DNA from 2 places in the Nocardioides sp. WS12 genome. Region 2 is predicted to be linked to the other one. Evidence: riboswitches for the same ligand, from Rfam matches in the RefSeq annotation. Region 2 holds a riboswitch; the other holds the start of a gene.

Region 1 (3,406 bases), 2.0 Mb from region 2:
CGAGTCCGACGAACCCGATGGCGCCGGTGTAGGCGACGAGGCTGGCGGTCACCAGCGCCGTACCCGTGAGCAGGATCCAGCGGGTCCGGTTCACCGCGACCCCGAGCGAGTTGGCCGCCGACTCACCGAAGGCGAAGGCGTCGAGGTCCGAGGTGAAGGCGAGGACGGCGACGGACGCCACCACGGCGACGACGAGCAGCAGGATCGCCGAGTCCCAACGGAGGCCGGCCAGCGATCCCATCGTCCAGGCCAGCACGCGGCGGGCGGCGTCGTGGTCGCCGCTCATGATCGTGACGAAGGACGTGTACGCCGCGCACACCTGCCCGATCGCCACACCCGCCAGCACCGTGCGGGCCGGCGGCAGGTCGCCTGCCCGCCCGGTCGCGAGCAGCAGGACCGCGGCGAGGGCGCCGAGGGCGCCGAGGAACGAACCGAGGGTGAGCATCGTGGTGGCGAGCAGGCCGCCGACCGAGACACCGAGCACCAGCACGCTGACGGCACCGACGGCCGCGCCGCCGGAGATGCCCAGCAGGTAGGGATCCGCGAGGTCGTTGCGGGTGAGTGACTGCAGCACCACACCGACGAGCGCCAGCGCCGCGCCCGTGGCCGCGGCACCGAGGACCCGGGGCATCCGCAACTGCCACACGATCTGGTCGTCGAGCAGGGAGACGTCCCCGCCGAAGCCCGAGCGCTGGGCGATGACCTCGAGCACCGTCGAGGTCGGGATCGGGACCGACCCGATCCCCACGCCCATCACCACGCTGACCACCAGCACACCGACGAGCAGCGCGCCCAGGCTGATCACGCGCAGGCCACCGGTCGCGCCGAGCCCGAGGGCCCGGCGCGACGAAAGCGCCACGGACATCAGCGCTTCAATTCCTCGAGCTGCCCGGCGACGTTGACGGCGCCATCAGCGAGCCGCACTCCCGGCGTGGTCTCCGAGAACGGCAAGGCGACGAATGCCCCGGCCTTCACGGCACGCATCGTGCTGAGCACGGGATCATTCTTGAGGTAGGCGATCTTCTCCTTCGCCGTCGACCACGAGGCGTCGGCCAGGACGATCACGTCGGGGTCGGCCGCAATGACCTTCTCCCACGCGACATCGGTCCAGCCGTGCGGGATGTCCGCGAACACGTTGGTCGCGCCGACCGCATCCAGGATCAGCTGCGGGCCGCCCTCCCCGGTGCCGACGTACGGCGTCTTGTCGCCCGAGTCGTACCAGAACACGTCGACGCCAGCGCCGGGCTTCTCGGCCGCGAGTTCCTCGAGCACCGCCGCTTGCTCGGTGCGGATCGTCTCGGCCCGCTTCGGGACGCCGAACGCCTTCGCCACCAGGTCGATCTCGTCCCAGACGGTCTCGAACGTGGTGCCACCGACGGGCTTCGCGTCGCCGTCGCCGCACCCGAAGAGCGAGGTCATCGACGCGATGCCCAGGTCCTCCAGCTGCTTCTGCGAACCAGCGGCCTCGTCGTCGTACGCACTGATGTAGGAGCCGTAGACGAAGTCCGGCTTGGCGCTGATGACGGTCTCGTGGTCGGGGTACTGCTCGGAGAGGACCGGCACCGCGTCGTAGGCCTCCTTCCACTTCGCGGGGACGGCGTCATCGATGTACGCCGTTCCTGCGAGCTGGTCCTCGACGCCGAGAGCGAGCGCGACCTCGGTCGCGCCCTGGTTCATCGTGATCGCCCGGGTGGGCCTGGCGTCGAGGGTGGAGGTGAAGCCACAGGTGGTGACCTCGACCGGGTACCCATCCGTGGTGGACGACGCCTTCTCCTCGGACGGAGCGCCCGCGCAGGCGGTGAGCACCGAGGTGAGCACCGTCAGGAGCGAGACGGAGGCAAGGGTCGCCAGGGGTCGGGAAATGCGCATCATGAGTTCTCATCTCATGTCGAGACCTTTGTCGCGAGGCCTGTTGGACAGATCACGCGGACGTTGTCGCCCACGGCCAGCAGGTCTTCGGACTCGGGATCATCCAGACGAAGCGCCTTCCCGGATCGCATTGATCCAGTGGCAAAGTGCCTCGCCCGTCACCCTCACCGCTGCGCGTCAGTCCCGGATTCTCACCGGGTTCCCTGACTCCCTTCGGAGTACGACTGGCGCTGCGAACTTAGCAGGGCCAACTCAGGCAACCCTCAGTCGCACGTCACTCGTGTGCGTCGTACCAACCATTTTCGGGGCGGTATCAGCCGAGGTGCCCCGAATTTGGTTGGTACGACGCCCGGCAGGTTCGGTTCACAGCTCCTCCGGCAAGCCGAAGCGCTCGAACATCTCGGGCCCGAAGGTGAGCATCTCGGCGACCAGCCCACCCTCGACCCGCAGCACGTCCAGGGCCAGCGCTTCGTAGGTCGTGGCGCCGGGCGAACGGTGGTACGCCGCCACGGCCGGCTGGCCGTTCGCCGTCGTGATCAGGCACCGGAACGCGGTCGGCTCCAGCTTGTCGAGCCCGCCGTCGATCCAGGTCTGGACGACCGCTGCGCGACCGACCCACACGCCGACCTGCGGCGGCATCGCGAACCTCACGTCGTCGCGCAGGAGGTCCGCCAACCCGTCGAGGTCGAGGTTCTCGAGATGCTCGACGTACCTCGACACCAGGGTCTGCTCCGCCTCGCTCAACCCTTGCCCCGCGCGGGCACTCCAGTCGAGCCGACCATCCGGCAGGTGCTGGCGCATCGTGGCCCGGGCCCGCGCGAGCGCGCTGTTGGCCGAGGCCAGCGTGAGTTCAAGGGCGTCGGCCGTCTGCTGGGCCGGCCAGCCGAGCACGTCGCGCAGGATGAGTACGGCGCGCTGCCGTGCGGGCAGGTGCTGCACGGCCACGATGAACGCCAGTTCGATGGTCTCCCGGGCCACGACCTGGGTGTACGGGTCGTCCGGCTGGCCATCGGGCCACGGCTGCAGGTAGAGCACCTCCGTGCCCGTCCCGCCCACGCCGTGCAGATCGGCCGGCACGGGCGTACGGTCACGCCTCTTCTCGATGAAGTCCAGGCAGGCGTTGGTCGCGATCCGGTACAGCCAGGTGCGCAACGACGCCCGCCCCTGGAAGGACTCCCGCTTCGCCCACGCGCGAAGGAAGGTCTCCTGCGTGAGGTCCTGCGCGTCGTCGTACGACGCAAGCATGCGGTAGCAGTGGACCAGCAGTTCGCGTCGAAAGCGTTCGGTGAGCAACGCGAACCGACCACCGTCATCGGTGCGCGCTGCCTGCATGAACTCGGCTTCATCGGCGCCGATCGGCCCGGTCGGGGTTGGTGCGGTTGTCTCCACGGTTCACTCCTGTGGTCGCTTGAACTGTCGCAGGTAACGACGGTCGAGCTGCGGAGAAGTGATCGGTCCGCTACCTGCCGCGTACGCACCTGATCGCGGTGTCGCGGTGGCCGACACGGTCCACCGCAGTGACCTTGAAACAGGTGCG
Region 2 (3,406 bases):
GATGAGGGCGTGAATGAGGGCATCACCGGCTTCGGTCTCCGCCTCGGTGATTGAGGTGCGAGCGCAGCGAGCCTCGAAATCCCCGAGTACGCGGGTCACGACATTGTCCGACCCCAGGTCGTAGCCCGCATCCCTCAGCCGAAGCAGCAGGCGGACGGTCGACACCGGGGTGTCGAGGCCGACGGCGTTGCCGATGCGGGCGTGCTTGGTCGGGTAGGCGCTGAGCATCAGCGCGAGCTTCTTCTCGTTCTGCGGCACCGAGCGGAGGCGGGCGTAGTTCACCGCGAGGCCGGCGACCCGGGCCGAGCGCTCCGCGTCCGCGACGTACGACGGCAGGCCGGCCGGGTCGTTGGGGTCGATCTCCTTGAAGGAGAACGGCACGGTGCTGATCCGGCCGTCGAACTCGGGGATGGCGACCTGGTTGGCGTAGTCGAGCGGCGTGACGCCGTCGTCGGAGGCCTCCCACTCCTCGCGGCTGCTGGTCAGGCACAGGCCCTGCAGGACCGGCACGTCGAGCGCAGCGATCCGCTCCACGTCCCACGTCTCGTCGTCGCCACCGGCGCTGACAGCAGCGGGCGTGCTGCCACCGGCAGCCAGCACCGTGACGACCAGCGCGTCGAGGTCACCCAGGGCCGTGAACAACTCGTCCGGCGCCGCGCGCAGCGAACCCGCGAACACCGGCACGCCGATGGCATCACCCGTCGCGTCGATCGCGTCACACAGCGCGTGCACGAAGTCCGTGTTCCCGCTCGCGTGGTGCGCCCGGTAGAACAGCACCCCCACCTTCGCGAGGTGCCCGGTGGTTGAGGTGCGAGCGTCAGCGAGCCTCGAAACCTCCGGGCGCTCGAGGATCCCCCACGCCGGAATCACCTCTGGCGCCTCGAACCCCTCACCGGTCAGCAACACGGTGTCGGAGAGGAAGGCGTGCAACTGCGCCAGGTTCCGCGGGCCACCCTCGGCGAGGTAGCGGTGCGCCTCAGCGGCGACACCGACCGGGACCGTCGAGGTCTCCATCAGTTCCGCGCTCGGCGTGAGCTCGCCGCCGAGCACCACGAGCGGACGCCCGGTGCCGCGCAACGCGGCCAGCTCGGCGTCGTACTGCTGCGGGGAGCCGAGCAGGCGCAGGACGACCAGGTCGGCACCCTCGGCCAGCGCGACCAGATCAGCAAGGTCCGAGCGGTTGGGGTTGCCCCAGCCGTAGTCGCCGCCGCTCGATCGGGCAGAGAGCAGGTCGGTGTCGGACGTGGACAGGAGTGCGATGCGCACAGGTTCCTCCTCGGGGTTCGCGCCCCTCGATCGGTGGCTGATGTCCGCGACCAGTGTCTGGCTCACCCGTGCCGATCTGCTCAGCTGGGATCACAGTGGCGGAACCGCCCCGGTCTCGCACCGGGTTCCTGTGCCACGGACATGTGGGTGCTCAGCCTACGGTGGTCCCGTGGTCACACAGCAGTCGCCCGGCATCCAGGTCGCGGTACACGGACACCCGAACGCAGACACCCTCCTCTTGTGGCATCCGGCGGTGCGGTCCGACCCCGACGCCGTGGCGGCGCTCGCCAGCCGGATCGCCACCCGCGGGAAGGTTCGTGTCGTCGTACCGACGTGGGCCGACGGAGGCGATCTGCTGCGTTCGGTTCGCTATGCCCGCGAGTCCTCGGTGCACCCGCCGGACGGCCTCTCGGTCGTCGGGTACGGCGACGCCGGCATCGCCGCGCTGAGCCTCGCCCTGAACCAGCGGCGCCTCGGTATCGGCCTGGTCCGCGCGACCTGCGTCGACGGCGGACCCGACCTGACCGACCCGATCAGTGGTCAGCCGCTCGTCCCCGCAGCAGCGCCGGTGACGACCGAGATCGACGTCATCGACTCGGCCGACGCCGCGGTGTCCGCCTGGGCAGGCGAGACCGTCGCCGCCTGGCAGGCTGCCGGCTGGACTGCCTCGCTCGTCCCGACCGCTCAGTTCACCTGGCGGTTCAACCCGTCCCAGTAGGGCGCGCGCAGCTTGAACTTCTGCAACTTGCCGGTCGCCGTGCGGGCCAGTTCGTCGCGGAACTCCACCGACGTCGGTGACTTGTAGCCAGCCAGCCGGTCCTTGCACCAGCGGATCAGTTCGGCCTCCATCTCGGGGCCCGCGGTGGCGTCGGCGGTCAGGACCACGAGCGCCTTGATCGTCTCGCCCCACTTCTCGCTGGGGACGCCGATCACTGCGACCTCGGCCACGGCCGGGTGGGAGAACAGCGTGTCCTCGACCTCGATCGACGTGACGTTCTCGCCGCCGGTGATGATCACGTCCTTCTTGCGATCCGCGATCGTCAGGTAGCCGTCGTCGCCGAGGTAGCCGCCGTCACCGGTGTGGAACCAGTCGTCCTTCAGCGCGGCCGCCGACTCCTCCGGCTGCTCCCAGTACCCCTCGAGCACGACGTTCGACCGGGCCAGCACCTCGCCCGCGCCCTCCTCGGACTCATCGGTCTTCAGCCGGACGCCCAGGGCCGGAGCACCCGCACGCGTCAGCTTCGCCGCGCGCTCCGGTGCCGTCAGGTCGTCCCATTCGGCGCGGGTGCGGTTGAAGGTCAGCAGCGGCGAGGTCTCGGTGAGGCCGTAGATCTGGATGAACTCCCAGCCGAGATCCTCCTCGACCCGCACGACGGTCTTCGTCGGCGGCGGGGCACCGGCCATGATGATCCGCACCCGGTCCCGGCCGGGGATCTCGCCCTCCCACGTCTGCGCCGCCTCGAGTACGGCGGCCGCGACCGCCGGAGCGGCACACATCACCGTGACACCGTGATCACGGACCCGGCGCAGGATCTCGGCACCGTCGATCTTGCGCAGCACGATGTGCTGGGCACCGATACCGGTCATCGCGAACGGCATCCCCCAGCCGTTCGCGTGGAACATGGGCAGCGTGTGCAGGTAGACGTCACGGTCGTTGAGCTGCGCGTGCAGTCCGAAGGTGAGCGCGTTGATCCAGATGTTGCGGTGGGTGATCTGGACGCCCTTGGGTCGTGCCGTCGTACCGGAGGTGTAGTTGATGGTGGCCGTCGCCCCTTCGTCGTACTCCCACGGCTGCGGCTCTGCGCCCTCGGCCGCGTAGAGCGCATCGTCGTCGCCGATCACGAACTTCTGCTCGCACTTCACGTCAGCGAGCGACTCCTCCAGTTCGGGGTCGATGTAGAGGACCCGCGCCCCGGAGTGTTCGACGATGTACTGCACCTCGTCGGGACTCAGCCGGAAGTTCACCGGCACCAGCACCCGGCCCCAACCGCTCACGCCGTAGAACGATGTCAGCAGCCGACTGCTGTTGTGGCTGACGATCGCGACGCGGTCACCGACGCCGATGCCGAGTTCGTCGAGCTTCGCGGCCTGGCGACGCGCGAGCGCTCCGACCTGCGCATAGGTCAGCTCGCCGAGACTG

The links. Region 2 has a riboswitch for cobalamin ahead of cobN (cobaltochelatase subunit CobN). Riboswitches for the same ligand answer to the same signal wherever they lie in the genome.
Region 1: it holds a riboswitch for cobalamin, as region 2 does, so the genes downstream of both, HRC28_RS02960 (ABC transporter substrate-binding protein) here and cobN (cobaltochelatase subunit CobN) in region 2, are expected to answer to the same signal.

Annotation. Positions count from the first base shown of each region.
Region 1 is NZ_CP053928.1:663,910-667,315, reverse strand. It holds gene HRC28_RS02965 (iron chelate uptake ABC transporter family permease subunit) at 1-865, opposite strand, end outside; gene HRC28_RS02960 (ABC transporter substrate-binding protein) at 865-1,872, opposite strand; cobalamin riboswitch at 1,930-2,113, opposite strand; gene HRC28_RS02955 (RNA polymerase subunit sigma-70) at 2,233-3,258, opposite strand; gene HRC28_RS02950 (hypothetical protein) at 3,329-3,406, opposite strand, start outside.
Region 2 is NZ_CP053928.1:3,832,149-3,835,554, forward strand. It holds gene cobN (cobaltochelatase subunit CobN) at 1-1,266, opposite strand, end outside; cobalamin riboswitch at 1,297-1,451, opposite strand; gene HRC28_RS18530 (hypothetical protein) at 1,436-1,984, shown strand; gene HRC28_RS18535 (AMP-binding protein) at 1,951-3,406, opposite strand, start outside.